DNA from 3 places in the Marinomonas vaga genome. Region 3 is predicted to be linked to each of the others. Evidence: predicted binding sites of a transcription regulator. Region 3 holds the regulator's gene; each other region holds the start of a gene.
The links. The regulator LexA, encoded in region 3, represses DNA repair genes until DNA is damaged. The targets are predictions, from matches to a motif close to TACTGTNTANNTANACAGTA.

Region 1 (6,143 bases), 300 kb from region 3:
CAGGAATGCGTGTCACGCCTTTGTAGAAACAGAAGTAAGGGACCGCCCATACCAACAGACCGTAATAGACCATGATGGTGATATTTTCTGCACTAAACAGGCTTAGCTCGATAGACGCTGTTTCGGTGAGTAGTGCCACAGGTAAGGTAAAAATGGTGCCAGTGAAGCATACTCCGGTCGCCATTGTAATAGCCGGTAATTGAATATCCAGTTTCTTCGCTGCAATCACACAACCTGCAACAGATAGAGTTGAAAGGAAGAAGAACAAAATCCCTAAGGCCGATGGGCCGCTTTCTGCTTCAATACCAGGCAGTGTCAGGAACATTACCCCAGCGATAGCCAAGGCAATCGCAGCGCTCTTTTTCACCGAAAGTTTCTCTTTAAGTATGAAGAATGACAAAGCCAGTACAAAGGCAGGGGAGATACTGGTGAAAATCGATGCCGTAATGGCGTTTGCGTACTCAAAGCCATACAACAAAAAGGCTGTATAAAGCACGGCACCAAGCAAGGATTGAATGCTTATAACTACCCAAGCTTTCATACTCAGAGAAAAAAACTTCGGTGCTTTTGAAAATAGGCCGATGGCATATAAAAAAACAAAGCCAATGGCGAAGGTAATACTAATAAATGTCCAAACGGGGATCGCGTACATCGCATCCGCAGCAATCGGGTAGCTAATGCCAACCAGTATGTAGCACATAATGACGTATAAATAGCCAGATTTCATAATATTGAGTTCCTATTTTGTGATCTTGTAGCTCCTATATTCTTCCTCTTTTTCTAGAGTGACTTGGCAAATCAGGACAACATATAGTCATTTTGGGACAATCCACCGAGATGCATTGAAAGCATGGATCGCGCATTAGTTTGCAATGATTCTTATTGGCGGTATGAATTGACATGAAAGTTAGCAGATCAATTCCAACGAACCATGATTGGCTAGCTTGCTTCATGTTGCTAATTCAATCCCATGTTCCTTAACTGAACTGTTGAAGGTGTAACAAAAAGGCCGAACATAGGTTCGGCCTGTATTAAAGTATTACGCTAGGGGGCTTTTAATAGGATTTTGGCATTGAAATGACTTTCATTTCAGAAAAGTCTTCAATACCGTATACGCCACCTTCGCGACCGTTGCCTGAGAGCTTGTACCCACCGAAAGGTGACCCTTCAGCGATGTCCGTACCGTTTATACGAACCATCCCCGCACGCAGTTTTTTTGAAATATTGTGGGCTGTCTCTAGGTCGCCTGATTGGACGTATGCCGCGAGTCCATAAGGTGTATCGTTTGCGATACGAACCGCTTCATCTTCATCTTTGTACGGAATAACAACTAATACTGGGCCGAACACCTCTTCTTGGGCAATTCTCATCTCGTTTGTAACATTGCCAAAGACGGTCGGTTTAACATAGTAGCCTGTTTCGAACCCTTCAGGTCGGTCAGCCCCACCCATGAGTAATGTCGCTCCTTCTTCAATACCGGCTTTAATCAGAGTTTGGACTCGGCCAAACTGGACGTCTGACACAACAGGGCCAATGTGCTCACCTTTGAGAAGAGGTGAGCCCACTTCAAATTTGGAGCTTAGCTCTTTTACGGTTTGTAAGGCTTCGTCATATTGTTCTGCACTCACCAGCATTCGAGTTGGTGCGTTACAGCTCTGTCCACTGTTTGAGAAACAATGGGCCATATTCTCATGAATAGCCGCCTTTAAGTCCGCGCTTGGCAGGATGATATTTGGCGACTTTCCTCCTAACTCAAGGGTAACCCGTTTAACGGTAGTCGCTGCATCTTGACTGACTAACACGCCAGCCCGTGTAGAGCCGGTGAATGAAACCATGGAAATGTCAGGATGCTTTGAAATTGCAGAACCCACCTCAGCGCCATCACCATTCACTAGGTTGAACACTCCAGCAGGAACGCCTGCTTCGTCGAGTATTTCGGCCATAAGTAGGGCATTTAGGGGTGTCACTTCAGATGGTTTTAAAACCATAGTGCAACCTGCTGCGATTGCTGGAAAGACTTTCAATGCGATCTGATTGATAGGCCAATTCCATGGTGTGATAAGTCCACAAACGCCAATGGGTTCACGTCGAATGGTATCTCCAACATGATTGGAGGTTTCAAAGTCCATGAGCTTTAGGGCTGCCAGCGTTGCGTCCATATGTAATAAGCCAACCGCACTCTGTGCGTCATGACACAAACTGATGGGAGCCCCCAGTTCGTCACGAATCACTTCGGACATTTCATCATAACGACGAGCGTAGACTTCTCGAATACGAGTGAGCAAAGCCAGACGTTCTTCTTTCGTTGTTTGAGAAAAACTCTCAAAGGCTTTTTTCGCTGCGTCTACAGCGATGTTTACGTCTTCAGTGGATCCCATTGCAATGTCTGCAATTGGGGCTTCGGTGGCTGGGTTGATCACGGCGGCTTTTTTGCTGCCAGCGGGATTTACCCAGTGACCGTTGATATAGAATTTATCTGTTTGAAGTTCAATCATGTTTTACTCCTGTTCATTACCTATAAATTATTAGGTGAACGGCGGTTTTCAATGGCTTCGGCAATGGCGTTGCATAAATCGATGTTTAGTTGGTCCAGTAATCCATCTTCAGGTAATGGCTGAGAAGAAAACTTCACGATTGTGACTTTGCGTTTGGGGTCAACGTATAGCCACTGACCATGGATACCAATGGCCATGCTCTTGTTTGCCCTTTACGATTCTAGTGAGAAAGCTATGAGGATCTCCACTGTAGTCTACGTTGCCTGGTGGATTCCATTCCATTGCTACGCGGTAATGCTCCATCAGCCCTTGTGGGTCTAAGTAGTCTTCTCCAAAATCCACCGACACAAGCATGTCTAGTACCTGATCAACACTTGCATCCCCCCAAGCAGAGTTTGCCAGCTCAGGTATGTAATGGGTCACAGGTAAGTCACGTAACAATGAACCTTCTTCGATCAGTATTCCCGCTAACATACCGACTACTGACTTAGTAATCGAAAAAAGTAAGTGGCGAGATGTTTCGGTGGTTTCATTGAAGTAGAGTTCGCTACCTAGCTTGCCATTTTCGATGACTATCAATGCGTCTGAATAGCTAGCATTTATAGCTTCTTTAGCAGATTGGCCATTTGGCAGAACAATGTCACCTAGCTCGATTTTTGCAGTTGTTTCCCAAGGAAGCGATAGGCTCCCTTTAGCAATAAATTGACCAGTGAACATAGTCAACCTTTTTGTTGAATAAAAGTTCGGTTTTTGCGCCAATGAAGTGGCTAAAAATTGCTCTAAGCAAGAAATTGTAAGGGATCTAGGTGATCAGAAAAATTCATGATTTTTAGAAAGGGGATGTACTAATAATGGGATCTACTGAGGGAGACCAATAAGAATCAAATCTGAGTGATGGTTCTCGCTCTAAGACTTATCTTAGGAATGTGTGCTTGAAAGTTAACAGTACAATTCCATCGACCCAGTGCAAAAAAGCGGATCATTGTGTCGTGTATTCAGTCGGCTATTTATATGAGTATTGGCCGTACTAAGCTATTGATTTTTGACGCTTAACCCCCACCTTTTCTTTAACATCAAAGGAGGTATGACTATGAGTCGTCATTTTGAGCAAGCCGAGGGTTTGTGTGAAGAAAAAGATCCAGCAACCAATGGATTCGTGTTTAACCAGACTATGTTGCGTATTGCGGATCCTGTTCGTTCGCTTGATTTCTACACTCGTGTGATGGGCATGACTTTGCTGCGTAAGCTTGATTTCCCTGAGATGAAGTTCAGTTTGTATTTTTTGACTCACGGTGAAGATTTCTCTGATATTAGCGCCGATGAAAAGGAGCGTACTGCGCAAACCTTTGGTCGTCCGGCGATGTTGGAGTTGACCCACAACTGGGGCGATACGGCGGATACGGTGGAATACCACAATGGCAATAGCGATCCTCGTGGTTTTGGCCACATTGGCTTTCATGTACCAGATCTAGAAGGGGCATGTCAGCGCTTTGAGGACCTGGGAGTGGCATTTCAAAAAAGACTGTCTGATGGCAAGATGAATAACATCGCCTTTATTAAAGACCCAGATGGTTACTGGATTGAGATCTTCGATGCCAATCGTGTACAGAGCTAATCCATACGGTTTCTAAGTTAATACTCATCCATAAAACCATTCAGAGGCGTTTGCCTAACGCCTCTGAGTGGTTTTGCTTCTCTATATCTTTCATTTTTCAGTTATCTATCGGTTTCTCTGTTACACCGAAACCAGCGCTTGCTGTGTCTTTTCGCGTTGGCGCTCGTCTGTATTCTTCCTGCACACCAAAACCTGTTGTCACAATCCGTTGTCAAAACTATACTGTATAAATATACAGTAATTGGGTTTTGCGCATTATGAAGGTCACGTATCTTGGCTCTGCTGAATCAGCCGCTTTTCTTTCGATCAATAAGTTAAACATTCCGCTCTATGTTGAGTCGGTGTCGGCGGGGTTTCCGTCTCCGGCTCAGGACTTTGTGGAGCGCACGTTAGACTTGAACGAGCTGTGTATTCAGCACCCGAGTGCGACCTTTTTTGTTCGTGCTCAAGGGGATTCCATGGTGGAAGCGGGGATTCACTCAGGAGATATCTTGGTAGTGGATCGTTCCTTAACGGCTCGCCATGGGGACATTGTGATTGCGTGTCTGCATGGTGAGATGACGGTGAAAACCCTTGAGTTAAAACCCCATGTCTTGCTGCGTCCGAAAAACAAAGCCTATCGTCCCATTGAGATCACTGAAGAATCCCAGTTGGAGATTTTCGGTGTGGTGACTGGGGTTGTCCGTAAGTTTGAGCGTGGCTGATGAATACCGTCTTTGCTTTGGTGGATTGCAATAACTTCTACGCCAGTTGTGAAAAGCTGTTTCGACCGGATTTGAAGCAGAAACCGATTGTGGTGTTGTCGAATAACGATGGTTGTGTGATTGCTCGCTCTAAAGAAGCCAAGGTATTGGGCATCAAGATGGGGGTGCCGATTTTTCAGGTGCGGGACGACATTATCAAACACGATGTGGTGTGTTTTTCATCTAACTACGCCTTGTATGCAGACATGTCCAATCGGGTAATGACCATCCTAGAGGAAGAAGCGCCTAGGGTTGAGGTGTATTCCATCGATGAAGCGTTTTTGGATCTAACGGGGATCGGCCACACATTAGATGTGTTGGATTTTGGTCGCCACGTGAAAGCGCGAGTAGATAAACACACGGGCATTACCGTTGGCATCGGCATTGCGCCCACTAAAACCCTCGCTAAGCTCGCCAATCATGCGGCCAAAAAGTATCCCGCTACAGGCTCAGTGGTGGACCTGACGGATCGTGCTCGACAAAGGCGCTTAATGGCCTTGGTGGATGTGGGAGATGTGTGGGGTGTTGGGCGTCGTTTAACAGAGAAACTCAAAGCCCGAGGCATTAAGACGGCCTTGGATCTGGCCGATGCCGATCCCAAGAGCATTCGTCGGGAGTTCTCTGTGGTGCTTGAACGGACGGTGCGGGAGCTAAATGGCGTATCTTGTCTGGAGCTTGAGGCGCTAGCACCCACTAAAAAGCAGATTCTATGCAGTCGTTCCTTTGGTCAACGGATTACGGATAAGTCCGAATTACGACAAGCCGTGGCGAAGTATGTGGCCCGAGCTGGAGAGAAACTCAGGGGGGAGAAGCGTCTGGCCCGCGTGATCCAGGTTTTTATTCGCACAGGCGTGTTTAACCCTAATGACCCTCAGTATTCCAATGCCTTGTCTGTGGAGCTGCCTTATCCCACGGATGACACACGGGATTTGTTGGAAGCCGCTGACGTACTGTTTTCACGCATTTATCGGGCAGGTTATCGCTACGCTAAGGCGGGCGTCATGTTGACGGGCTTCTTTGAGCAAGGGGCTTATCAGCAGGACTTCTTTAAGGGATCGCCTGAAAGGCCCCATTCCAAAGCCCTTATGGAGGTGTTGGATCGCATCAACCACAGCGGAAAGGGCACGGTATTCTTCGCTTCCCAGGGCATCACGCCTCAGTGGTCCATGAAGCGGGAGCATTTGTCCCCCGCGTACACCACTCGATGGAGTGACCTGCCGTGTGTTTACTAGAGAGATAGTAGACATTCAATTTGTGCGTCCACTAGCAAGTTCTTTAACTCGGGAAATC
Region 2 (6,143 bases), 1.7 Mb from region 3:
ATTAGAAGCAACTTACAAAGCTGCTCCTGAGCGTGCCGATTTATCAGCTGAAATTAATGAGAACCTAATCGTCGAGCTTTACTCTAAGTAATAGCTAGATGGTTAGGATTAAGAAATAGGTGGATCTATGCAGCGTTCAGTGAGCGAATTGTTAACCCCACGCAACATCGAAGTACAAGAATTGGGCAACACCCGCGCCAAAGTAACGCTTCAACCACTAGAACGTGGTTTTGGTCATACTCTGGGTAACGCGCTACGCCGCATTCTTTTGTCTTCTATGCCTGGTTGTGCAATTGTTGAGGTAGAAATCGACGGTGTATTGCATGAGTACAGTGCGATTGAAGGGGTAAAAGAAGACGTTATTGAAATTCTTCTTAACCTAAAAGGAGTTGCGATCGCTCTACACGGGCAAGATGAAGCAACTCTAACACTAAGTAAGAAAGGTCCTGGTGTCGTAACTGCTGGTGATATCCAGTTGGTTGCTGATTCCGAGATCGCCAACCCTGATCACGTGATTTGTCACTTGGATGATACTGCTGAACTTAATATGCAGATCAAAGTGTCTCGTGGTCGTGGTTATGAGCCTGCTGACGCTCGTGTTGCTGGCGACGATGAGACTCGTCCTATTGGTCGCTTGCAGCTGGATGCCTCTTTTAGTCCTGTTCGCCGTGTTGCTTACAGTGTTGAGAATGCTCGTGTAGAGCAACGTACTGACCTAGACAAGCTTGTCATCGACATCGAGTCTAACGGTACTATCGACCCTGAAGAAGCTATCCGTCGTGCTGCGACTATTCTTCAACAACAAATTGCTGTTTTCGTTGCGCTTGAAAGCGAAAGCGAAGCAGTGGTTGAAGAAGAAGAGGATGAGATTGATCCGATTTTGCTACGCCCGGTTGATGATCTTGAGCTAACCGTTCGCAGTGCTAACTGTCTGAAAGCAGAAAACATCTACTACATTGGTGATTTGATTCAGCGTACAGAGGTTGAGCTACTTAAAACGCCTAACCTTGGTAAGAAATCATTAACTGAAATTAAAGATGTTTTAGCACAGCGCGGTTTGTCATTGGGAATGCGTCTGGAAAACTGGCCACCAGCTAGTTTGAAAGATGATAGCAAAGTTCTAGCTCGCTAGATCATTGTTCCCTGACCACCGTAGTTTGGTAAGGAATGTATAATGCGTCATCGTAAGAGTGGACGTCACTTAAACCGTACTAGCTCACATCGTAAAGCGATGTTCAAAAACATGGCTGCTTCTTTATTCGAGCACGAAGTTATTAAAACTACGTTGCCGAAAGCCAAAGAACTTCGTCGCGTTGCTGAGCCTTTGATCACATTGGCGAAAGAAGATTCCGTTGCGAATCGTCGCCTAGCCTTTGCTCGCACTCGCAGCAAAGATGCAGTAGGTAAATTGTTCTCTGAGCTTGGTCCTCGTTACCAAGGTCGTCCTGGCGGTTATGTTCGCATTCTTAAATGTGGCTTCCGTGCAGGTGACAATGCACCTATGGCTTACGTAGAACTGGTTGATCGTCCAGTTGCGGAAGCTGCAGACGCTGAGTAATTAGCATTTGCTTAAAAAGGCCGGGCTTTGCCCGGCTTTTTTCGTTTTGGCGGTATCTATCAAGATATTCAAAGCTGAGATAAAAAAAAGGGACTGCTAAGCAGTCCCTTTTTTATGCACTGTCATGGTTACAGCATGGTTTTTAAGAATCGACCAGTGTGGGAAACCTCAGATTTAGCAACCTCTTCCGGTGTGCCTTCAGCAATAATATAGCCGCCTCCGCTGCCTCCCTCAGGACCAAGGTCTACAATCCAATCCGCAGTCTTGATCACATCAAGATTATGCTCGATGACAACAATCGTATTGCCGTGATCACGCAAACGGTGCAGTACCGACAACAGCAGTTCGATGTCTGCGAAATGAAGGCCTGTTGTTGGCTCATCTAAGATGTACAGTGTTTTGCCGGTATCTCGTTTGGATAGCTCTTTAGCCAGTTTTACCCGTTGGGCTTCGCCGCCGGAGAGTGTGGTGGCTGCTTGCCCCAAACGAATATAGCCAAGGCCAACGTCAATGAGGGTTTGGAGTTTGCGAGCGATTGACGGGACTGGGTCGAAGAACTCTCGAGCTTCCTCGATGGTCATTTCCAGACATTCGTGAATATTTTTACCCTTGTAGGTGATTTCTAATGTTTCACGATTGTACCGCTGACCTTTACAGACATCACAAGGGACATACACGTCAGGTAAGAAATGCATCTCTACCTTGATCACCCCATCACCTTGACAGGCCTCACAGCGACCGCCTTTTACGTTAAAAGAGAATCGTCCTGGTTTATAGCCACGTGACCGTGCTTCCTGTGTCGCAGCAAATAGTTCCCGCATAGGAGTGAAAATGCCAGTGTAAGTGGCTGGGTTAGAACGTGGCGTTCGACCGATAGGACTTTGGTCAATATCCACGCACTTATCAAAATGATCCAGTCCTTCTACTTTCTCATAGCCTGCTGGTTTGAGTGTGGTGGCACCATTTAGAGCGGTTGCGGCAAGTGGAAACAGGGTACCGTTGATGAGTGTCGACTTACCAGAGCCGGAAACCCCTGTGACACATGTCATGACACCGACAGGGATATTCAGGGTCACATCGTTTAAGTTATTGCCATTGGCCCCGTGCAAGGTAAGTTGCTGGCCTCCTGTGGCTTTCTGCCTTATCTCTGGAATCTTGATTGAGCGTTCACCGGTCAAATACTGCCCGGTAACTGAGTTCTTACATGCCATGATGTCATCTGGCGTACCGGACGCAATCACTTGTCCTCCGTGAACACCTGCGCCAGGGCCGATATCCACAACGTGGTCTGCTATGCGTATTGCATCTTCATCATGCTCAACGACAATGACTGTGTTACCTAGGTCTCGTAATCGAGTGAGTGTGGCGATTAACCGTTCGTTGTCCCGTTGGTGCAAGCCAATGGAGGGTTCGTCAAGGATGTACATGACACCTACTAGCCCAGCGCCAATCTGGCTCGCAAGACGGATACGCTGAGCTTCACCACCGGATAATGAATCCGCTTTTCGGTCGAGTGTTAAATAGTCCAGGCCTACGTTCACTAAGAAAGTGAGTCGGTCTCGGATTTCTTTTAGGATCTTTGAGGCGATTTCGCCCTTCGCGCCCGTTAACTGTAATGTCTCGAAGTATTCTAGGCATTCTGCAATGGGCTTTTTAACAATGTCCGGTAAGGTTTCAGAGGCAATAAAGACGTTACGTGCTGCACGATTTAATCGGGTACCGTGACAACTTGGGCATGGCTTCACACTAATGTACTGTGACAAGTCTTCACGAACGCTGTCTGACTCGGTTTCTAGATAACGACGATTTAGGTTAGGTAAAACCCCTTCAAAGGCATGGGAGCGTGTCATTTTATCGCCACGCTCATTGATGTAGACAAAGTCGATCTTGTCTTTGCCTGAACCATTAAGGATTTTATCTTGGTAGTGACTAGGTATGTCTTTGAACTTGGCATTGATATCAAAGCCATAAAAGTTCGCTAAGGCATTGAGCTGCTGGAAGTAGAATATACTGCGACGGCCCCAGCCACGGATAGCGCCTTCTCCTAGGGTCAGGTTTTCATCTTGAATCACTCGATCCGCATCAAAGACTTGGTGGGTGCCTAAGCCGTCACAAGTCTGACATGCGCCATTTGGGTTGTTGAAGGAGAATAGGCGGGGTTCAAGCTCGGTGATAGCGTAGCCACACACAGGGCAGGCAAATTTGCTTGAGAATACCAGTTCGTCTTTCTCGTCATCCATGTTGATGACTTTGGCAATGCCATCAGATAGGGCCAAGCAGGTTTCAAAGGATTCTGCGAGGCGTAACTGTAGGTCTGAACGTACTTTGAAACGATCAATGACCACTTCGATGGTGTGCTTTTTGTTTTTTTCTAGGGCGGGGGCATCGTCTAGATCAACGACAATGCCGTCTATTCGTGCACGGACGAACCCCTTGGAAAGTAGCTCGCTGATGGTGTGTAAGTGCTCACCTTTACGATCTTTGACAATGGGGGCGAGCAGCATCATTTTGCTTTCTTCGGGCAGCGCTAAAACTTTATCAACCATCTGACTAATGGTTTGAGCTTCTAGTGGCTCTCCATGATCTGGACAGCGTGGTTGACCTGCACGAGCAAACAGCAGACGTAGATAATCGTAAATTTCGGTGATGGTTCCCACGGTAGAGCGCGGGTTATGGGAGGTAGACTTTTGCTCGATGGAGATCGCTGGGGATAAGCCTTCGATATGGTCGATGTCGGGCTTTTCCATCATGGATAAAAACTGGCGTGCATACGTAGAAAGGGACTCAACGTAACGACGTTGTCCTTCCGCGTAAAGAGTGTCAAAAGCCAGTGACGATTTACCTGATCCCGATAGCCCTGTAATCACTACGAGCTTGTCGCGAGGAATATCTAAATCGATGTTTTTTAGATTGTGTGTCCGCGCACCGCGAATCGTTATGGTATCCATGCGTCTCCAAAAATAATGCAACCAAGGAAAAAATCATTCAAAATAGAATAACTGTCTATTTTTACAGTACTTGAAATAGAGCTTCAACGGTATTTTTAGTAAAATCCCGGATCTTTCAACAATCATCTCCTAATACGCAAGTAGTAACTTCTATGGATGTCATCGAACGTCGTTCAGTATTAGCTCTCGCATTGGTTTATTTGTTCCGTATGTTGGGCTTGTTTCTGATAATGCCTGTCATCAGTGTTGCCGCTGATGGCCTTGATGGTGCCGATGCGGCGCTTATCGGGACGGCTATTGGTATTTACGGCTTTACACAAGCGTCGTTACAGATCCCCATGGGGATGATGTCGGATAAGATTGGTCGTAAAAAAGTCATTCTGTTTGGCTTGATTCTTTTTGCTTTGGGAAGCGTCATTTGTGCCAACGCAGACAGTATTGCTAGCTTGATTATTGGTCGGGCGATTCAAGGGGCAGGGGCGATTGCTAGTACCTTGATGGCTCTGCTTAGCGATGTGACGAAAGAGCAAAACCGAACCAAAGCCATGGCAACGGTAGGGATCAGCATTGGTGCATCTTTTATGTTGTCGCTGATTCTAGGTCCTATTTTGTTCCAATGGGTTGGGTTGTCTGGGTTATTCTATTTGTCCTTTGCTTTCTCCTTTGTTGGTATGGCATTGGTGATTTGGGCGGTGCCAAATGTCACGCAGCATTCCTTCCGTCGTGATACGACCCCCAGTTATCAGGCTTTGGGGCGTGTCATAAAAGATGGTCGCTTGCGTTTCCTAAACGTGAGCGTGTTGTTATTGCATGGAAGTTTAACGGCTTTGTTTGTGGCTATCCCCTCCATGTTGGTTGAGCGCTATGGGTTAGCCTTAGGGCAGCACAGTATTCTTTATTTGGTCGTCATGGCGGCGGCATTCATTGCGATGTTGCCTTTGGTCATTGCCGCGGAAGGTAAAGGAAAGATGAAACAGGTGCTTACCTTGGTGATTTTCTTAATGGGGCTGACAACCCTGTTAATGGAATGGACAACACATTTATGGTTGTTTGCAATTGCGGTATGCTTGTTCTTTGTTGCTTTTAATACCCTTGAAGCCACTTTGCCATCAACCTTAAGTAAATTGGCACCGGTGGGCTATCGCGGCACCGCCATGGGGGTCTTCTCAACCCACCAGTTTATGGGGGCCTTTGTGGGTGGTGCTGGCGGCGGTTGGTTGCTACAAAACACTTCTGTAGAGACCATGTTTTCAGTGATTGGTGGTATGTGGCTTATTTGGTCAATTGTTAGCTTACTACAGCCTGTGCCGAGAAAAATTGCTAGTATGGCATTCAGTATCGCGACGCACAGTGAACAGGATATAGAACGCTTGAAGGAGCAGTTAAAAGCGATCCAAGGAGTGGAAGATATGCAGATTTTTGCAGATGAGCAGACTGCTTATCTGAAGGTAGATAAACAGCAGTTAGATAAAGCGGCACTGCAGCAAGTGGCACCGCAAATTCAGTTATAAGATTTTAGACAGTTAAAGCATTGGAGTGACCTCATGGCACGTGGAATAAATAAAGTAATCTTGATTGGCAACGCAGGCAGTGATGCAGAAGTGCGTTTCATGCCATCTGGCGCAGCCGTTGCAAAC
Region 3 (6,143 bases):
GAGTCGGAGCAATAATCAAACCGCGAGGGAAATTATTAGGACGATCCTCGTCTGCAGGGTAATCCAAGAAATCACTGACCATAGCAATCAGGAACGCAGCAGTTTTACCGGTACCCGTTTGCGCTTGACCAATTAAATCGTAACCTTGCAAGGTAGCTGGCAAGGTCGCAGCTTGAATTTCACTGCAGTACTCAAATCCCATTTCTTGAATGGATTTCAAGACACGATCAGGCAAGTTGAAGTCATGAAAACGTGACTTACCCTCTACTGGATCTACTTTGAACTGATCAACGGACCAAAGCTCACCACTTTTTGCGTCTTTGTTAGCCTGAACGTTTGCTTGGTTATCGCTTCCACTATTTTTGTTGTGTTTACGACGGGGTCTACGCTGACGTTTTGGGCCCTTAGAGGTTGGGCGTGTGGCTTCTTGCTGTTTATCCATGTGGGAGTCTTTCGTCTCTTTTCATTGGTAGTTTAATAACGTGGCACCGAGTGTACCTAAATGCCCCAGTTTTATCATCTTTAACTTACTAAATCTGTCGATATGGAGGCAAACTAGCGATTAATTGTCCCCCGTATCGTTTAGTACGAAGTCGTTTATCCAATATATGGATTTCCCCTTCATCTGTCTCACTTCGCAACAATCGGCCAGTTGCCTGAACCAATCTCAAAGAGGCATCAGGAATGGTTATTTCCATAAAAGGATTCCCGCCCCGCTTTTGAATCCACTCTGCTAAGGTTGCTTCAACAGGGTCATCGGGTACAGCAAACGGAATTTTTGCGATATAAACTCGGGTAAGGTATTTACCGGGCAAATCCACCCCTTCTGCAAAGCTTGCAAGGCCAAATAGCAAGCTACCTTTACCAGCATCAATGGCATCCTTGTGTGCGTCTAGGATAATCCGTTTCGATTGCTCACCTTGTATTAACAGCAATTCTTTGAGGTCATCTTTTAAACCAGCAGCCACCTCTTCCATTTGACGGCGGGAGGAAAACAGCACTAAAGAGCCAAGGTCTTTTTCGATGTGATCATTAAAATACTTCACCAACTCTTTAGTATGTGCCTCCGCATGATTTGGCTCAGCGTCCATACTCGGGACGACCAAGGTTCCTTTATTGGCAAAATCAAATGGACTGATAACCCTTAGATACTCACTTTCCCGTGGTACCCCCGAGCGCATGTTGAAACGATGAAACTCATTCAGTGCCGTCAATGTGGCTGAGGTAACAACCGCACCAAAGCACTTGTCCCAGAGCTGCATACGCAGCGTATGGGCGGCTAAGATGGGGGAACCACCCAGCTCTACATCTTGTTCAAGGCCTTGGCCCACTAAAACAAGCCATCGGGCATTAGGGGGATAGGTCTGATCATCAATAGCGGAATAGAGCTTCCAAAGCTCCACACAGGCTTCAAGACGCCCTAAGATGACACCTAAGATTGGCAGCCAATTTTCAGCGGTTTCCTCCGTGATCCCCATGCCTTCATTTTGCTTTACCTTTTTACATTCATCCTGAATGGTTTCAATCTGCTTGTAGAGCTTTTGGTAAGACATAGTAAGGCTGTATGCCAGCTGGCGTAATTCATCAGGGATAACACCAAATTCAAAACGGTGCTGACGCGTATCTTCGTCCAATCCCAACCCTTGGATAAAGGGTGCGATCCCCTGCTGCACGTACTGTACAAAGTTGATCGTGCTTTGTATTTGCTGGGGGATTTTTAATAAGATCTGCCCCGACAAACTGACTTCGTCCGTTAGTTCCTGACGGAAATTTATAAGGTTTTTGTCTAGCTGCTTAAGCCAACTGATACTTTGTTGCAGACGCACTTCATGTCTAAAGTGACCTATGGCCTTGTCAGGTAGATGATGTCCTTCATCAAATACATAGATGGTTTCTTTGGGGTCTGAAAGAATGGCACCGCCACCCAATGATAAATCCGCTAACACCAAATCATGGTTAGCCACTATGACATCTGCAATTTCTAGTTCACCTCGGGCCTTAAAAAATGGACAGGCGGAGAAGTTAGCACAATTACGATTTGTACATTGTTGATGATCAGTGGTGAGACGACGCCAATCATTCTCACGAATGATGCCTTCCCAATTATCTTTGTCTCCATCCCACTCACCGTCGCGAAGCTTATCATCCATTTCCTGATACAGGGTGATATTGACATCATCCGCCGCCAGATGTTGTTCAAACAGGCCTGCGAACATATCCTCTGTGGATTGCTCTTCAGCACCCAGAAAGCTCTCAAGGTTGTTTAAGCACAGGTAACGACCACGACCTTTAGCGAGGGTATATCGGAAACTATAATCCGTATGCTCAAGAAGACTTGGCAGCTCTTTATGTAAGATTTGCTCCTGTAAGGCAACTGTCGCAGTAGAGATAATTAGCTTAAGACCCTTATCCTTCACAATCGGAATCGTTGAAAGACAGTAAGACAAGGTCTTACCTGTACCGGTGCCAGCCTCGACCACAGCCACATGCTTTTCACCTAGCCGCTCACCTTCGGTGCCCTGTTTTATATTGCCAAGGGTCCGAGCAATGGTCGCGATCATATGACGCTGTCCCACACGGGCCTTGTGGCCTTTTGCCTCTAGATAATCTCGGTAGGCTTGCTGAATTTGATTCTTTATCTTGTCTGAAAGCATTTAATTAGTTGAGCTATAGATGATTAGCTGTATATAATAACAGTAACTGTATAAACAAACAGATGCCATATGATTAAATTAACAAAAAGACAGTCTGATGTCCTAGAGACGATTCGCGAATTCATTAATGAAACTGGCTTTCCGCCAACTCGAGCTGAAATCGCAGCACGACTTGGCTTTAAGTCACCCAATGCAGCCGAAGAACATTTAAAAGCCCTAAGTAAAAAAGGCGCTATTGAAATGCTATCTGGTGCTTCACGTGGCATTCGCTTAATTGAACAACCTGCCGAAAGTGCAAACGATGAAGACGGCACTCTACCCATCGTTGGTCAAGTGGCAGCAGGATACCCTATTCTGGCACAAGAGAATATTGATTCACGCATCAAGGTCCCCTCCGACATGTTTTCTCCTAAAGCCGACTACCTGCTTTCGGTAAATGGCATGAGCATGAAAGATGTTGGCATTTATGATGGCGACCTACTCGCTGTGCACAAAACCACCACTGTGCGTAATGGTCAAATTGTTGTCGCTCGAATCGGTGACGAAGTAACAGTAAAACGCTTCCAACAAAAGGGCAGCGAAGTCAGACTTCAGCCCGAAAATGAAGCATTTAATGACATAGTCGTTGATCTTGAAAGCGAAGAATTTGTCATTGAAGGTCTATCAGTGGGTGTTATTCGACGTGGGATCTAGTCCCCAAAAGCAAAAAAGGTTGCTTTATTTAAGCAACCATTTTTGTTTTAGATAGACAACACAGAACATCAGTGAAGAATACGAGGCATAAACTCTTCATCATGGGCATCATGCCCTTCTCCTGAATCGAAATCCTCTGAATACACGTAGTCAATGCCCGCATGGAACATACACTTAGCCAATTCAAAATAACGATCTTTTAAGAATGCCTTGGTGTCATCTGAGATTTTAAGGGTTGCAAGGGGCGTCTTATCGTCCTCATCCTCGCTTGCAGGACGGAGCACAATGTCTCCATTTTCTAATTCAACAATTTCTAAATACGTATCTTTCATTCTTAATATTCTGCGGAATCTTCACGAAACCGCAGTACAATGTCCACCAGTGAATTGAGGATGTGTTTTGTCGCTGCACCAGAGTCTGACCCCTTACCAATCAGGTCAGATCCAGAATTAGCCGATACGGCACCCACATTCGGGGTACACTCAAGGGCAGCCACATAGCCAGAGTAAAGCTGAGACAGCCATGACTGACGATTTTCTTGTAGCAGCTGTAGCTCTTGTAGAGCTGGCACGATAACACCTTTAGTCGCCGCAAGCTGGACCATGGCTGTCACAGACAACTCGCCCTTCAAGCTATACACAGATTGAATTTCCTGAAGTAAGCCATTCAGGGCACTGCGAAGCTGAAATAAGGCAGAGTTTTCAAAGCTAGAAGCAAGCCAACTGTCTTCCCCTTGCTGGCTTTGGCTCAATAGACGCCTCGCGGCATCAAGACGTTGATTCGTTGAACTTGCTAAGCTGGATCCACTCATTTTTTCTTCCCTGGTTGAACATCCCATTTACCATTGACATAGAAAGCTTTCCAGCCCGTAGGCTTGCCTTCTACTTCAGTCATAATGTACTGCTCTTTCGTTTTGCGACTGTAACGAATAACAGTAGGATTTCCCTCTTCATCCTGAAGGGGAGCTTTATCAAAGTAATGATACTTAGGATCAATCTGATCCATGTAAGGCTTAAGCTCTTTCACCAAAGGCGGACGAGTCTCACGCTTACGAGGGAACTGACTCGCAGCCAAGAACAGACCCGTTGCTCCGTCACGGAGCACATAGTGATCCTCAACCTTTTGACAAGGAAGATCCGGCATAGACACAGGGTCCATTTTTGGCGGTGCCACTTCGCCATTTTTAAGAAGCTTACGGGTATTTTTACAAGCCTCATTGGTACAGCCAAAGTATTTACCGAAACGCCCCGTTTTAAGCTGCATTTCAGAGCCACACTTATCACATTCAATAACCGGGCCATCGTAACCTTTAAGCTTAAACACCCCTTCCTCAACCTCGTAACCAGGGCAGGATGGGTTATTACCACATACGTGCAGCTTGCGGTGTTCATCCACTAAATAGCTATCCATGGCTGAACCACAAATAGAGCAACGACGCTTATTGATAAGAGCTTTAGATTCGCCTTCTTCGTCATCAACAGCAACGGCCTCATCACCACTCACCAAGTTTATGGTCGCTTTACAGCGCTCTTTTGGTGGCAATGCATAGCCAGAACAGGATAAAAACACCCCAGTACTTGCCGTTCGAATTTGCATCGGACGACCACAGGTCGGGCATTCGATATTCGTTGGTGTCGGCTCATTAGGAGCCATGCCACCCTCGTCAGCTTCTGCCTTATTTAATGTGTCGCTAAAGCTGCTGTAGAAGTCATTTAAGGTCTTAATCCAGTCCTTATCGCCTTCAGCAATGTCATCCAGCTGCTCTTCCATCTCAGCGGTAAAACTATAGTTCATTAAACTGCTGAAGCTTTGCACCAAGCGATCTGTGACAATGTCGCCCATCTTTTCCGCGTAAAAGCGACGATTCTCAACACGGACGTAACCACGGTCTTGGATCGTAGAAATGATCGAAGCATAAGTAGATGGACGGCCAATACCACGCTTTTCAAGTTCTTTAACCAGGCTAGCTTCACTGTATCGAGCAGGTGGCTTAGTAAAGTGCTGCTCCGGAAGAAGTTCGTTAAGAGTAAGCAGGTCACCGGTTTGTACATCAGGCAAAATAGTGTCTTCGGATTTTTTACCCAATGCACTCATCACGCGAGTGTAACCATCAAAACGCAAAATTCGGCCTTTGGCACGAAGTTCATAATCGCCCGCAGCCACAAACACTGTTGTTGAAGTGTATTCGGCTGGCGTCATTTGACAGGCCATGAATTGCGCGCGGATGAGGTCATAAAGACGATGGGCATCTTTGTCCATGCCCTGTAGTACATTTTGCGTAACTGTGACATCAGAGGGACGAATTGCTTCGTGGGCTTCCTGAGCGCCCTCTTTACTTGAATAACGTAACGGCTCCTTGGGTAGGTAGGCATCCCCAAAGTTGCTCTGAATGTACTCTCGAACAGACTCAACGGCTTCTTGGCTCAAGTTAGTAGAGTCGGTACGCATATAGGTAATGTAACCCGCCTCATATAAGCGCTGGGCAAGCATCATGGTCTTTTTCACACCGAAACCTAAACGAGTACTTGCGGCCTGTTGCAAAGTAGATGTAATAAAAGGTGCAGAAGGTTTAGAGCGAGTAGGCTTATCTTCTCGGTTTATTACCTTAAAGGGGTGTGACTCGATACGTTTAACATGCTCATCGGACTCTGCTTTAGAGGTCGGTCGGTACTCATTACCTTGGTACTTAACCGTAGCAAAGGTGATATTAGTCTTGTCCTGAGTCGCTAAATTGGCATCCAATTCCCAAAATTCGTCTGGGATAAAGGCACGAATTTCTTTTTCACGCTCAACAAT

Region 1: a site for LexA is predicted at 4,331-4,350, ahead of umuD (translesion error-prone DNA polymerase V autoproteolytic subunit). Genes of this name have one in related genera too.
Region 2: a site for LexA is predicted at 4,556-4,575, ahead of uvrA (excinuclease ABC subunit UvrA). Genes of this name have one in related genera too.

Annotation. Positions count from the first base shown of each region.
Region 1 is NZ_AP043903.1:2,808,513-2,814,655, forward strand. It holds gene ACZ5DR_RS13190 (DMT family transporter) at 1-727, opposite strand, end outside; gene ACZ5DR_RS13195 (aldehyde dehydrogenase family protein) at 1,056-2,495, opposite strand; gene ACZ5DR_RS13200 (hypothetical protein) at 2,516-2,692, opposite strand; gene ACZ5DR_RS13205 (serine hydrolase domain-containing protein) at 2,655-3,212, opposite strand; gene gloA (lactoylglutathione lyase) at 3,586-4,110, shown strand; gene umuD (translesion error-prone DNA polymerase V autoproteolytic subunit) at 4,368-4,814, shown strand; gene umuC (translesion error-prone DNA polymerase V subunit UmuC) at 4,814-6,085, shown strand.
Region 2 is NZ_AP043903.1:1,401,054-1,407,196, forward strand. It holds gene rpsD (30S ribosomal protein S4) at 1-91, shown strand, start outside; gene ACZ5DR_RS06550 (DNA-directed RNA polymerase subunit alpha) at 128-1,132, shown strand; gene rplQ (50S ribosomal protein L17) at 1,175-1,558, shown strand; gene uvrA (excinuclease ABC subunit UvrA) at 1,687-4,506, opposite strand; gene ACZ5DR_RS06565 (MFS transporter) at 4,659-6,017, shown strand; gene ssb (single-stranded DNA-binding protein) at 6,051-6,143, shown strand, end outside.
Region 3 is NZ_AP043903.1:3,110,566-3,116,708, forward strand. It holds gene ACZ5DR_RS14540 (DEAD/DEAH box helicase) at 1-442, opposite strand, end outside; gene dinG (ATP-dependent DNA helicase DinG) at 531-2,654, opposite strand; gene lexA (transcriptional repressor LexA) at 2,724-3,347, shown strand; gene ACZ5DR_RS14555 (hypothetical protein) at 3,416-3,679, opposite strand; gene ACZ5DR_RS14560 (DUF6586 family protein) at 3,682-4,158, opposite strand; gene topA (type I DNA topoisomerase) at 4,155-6,143, opposite strand, start outside.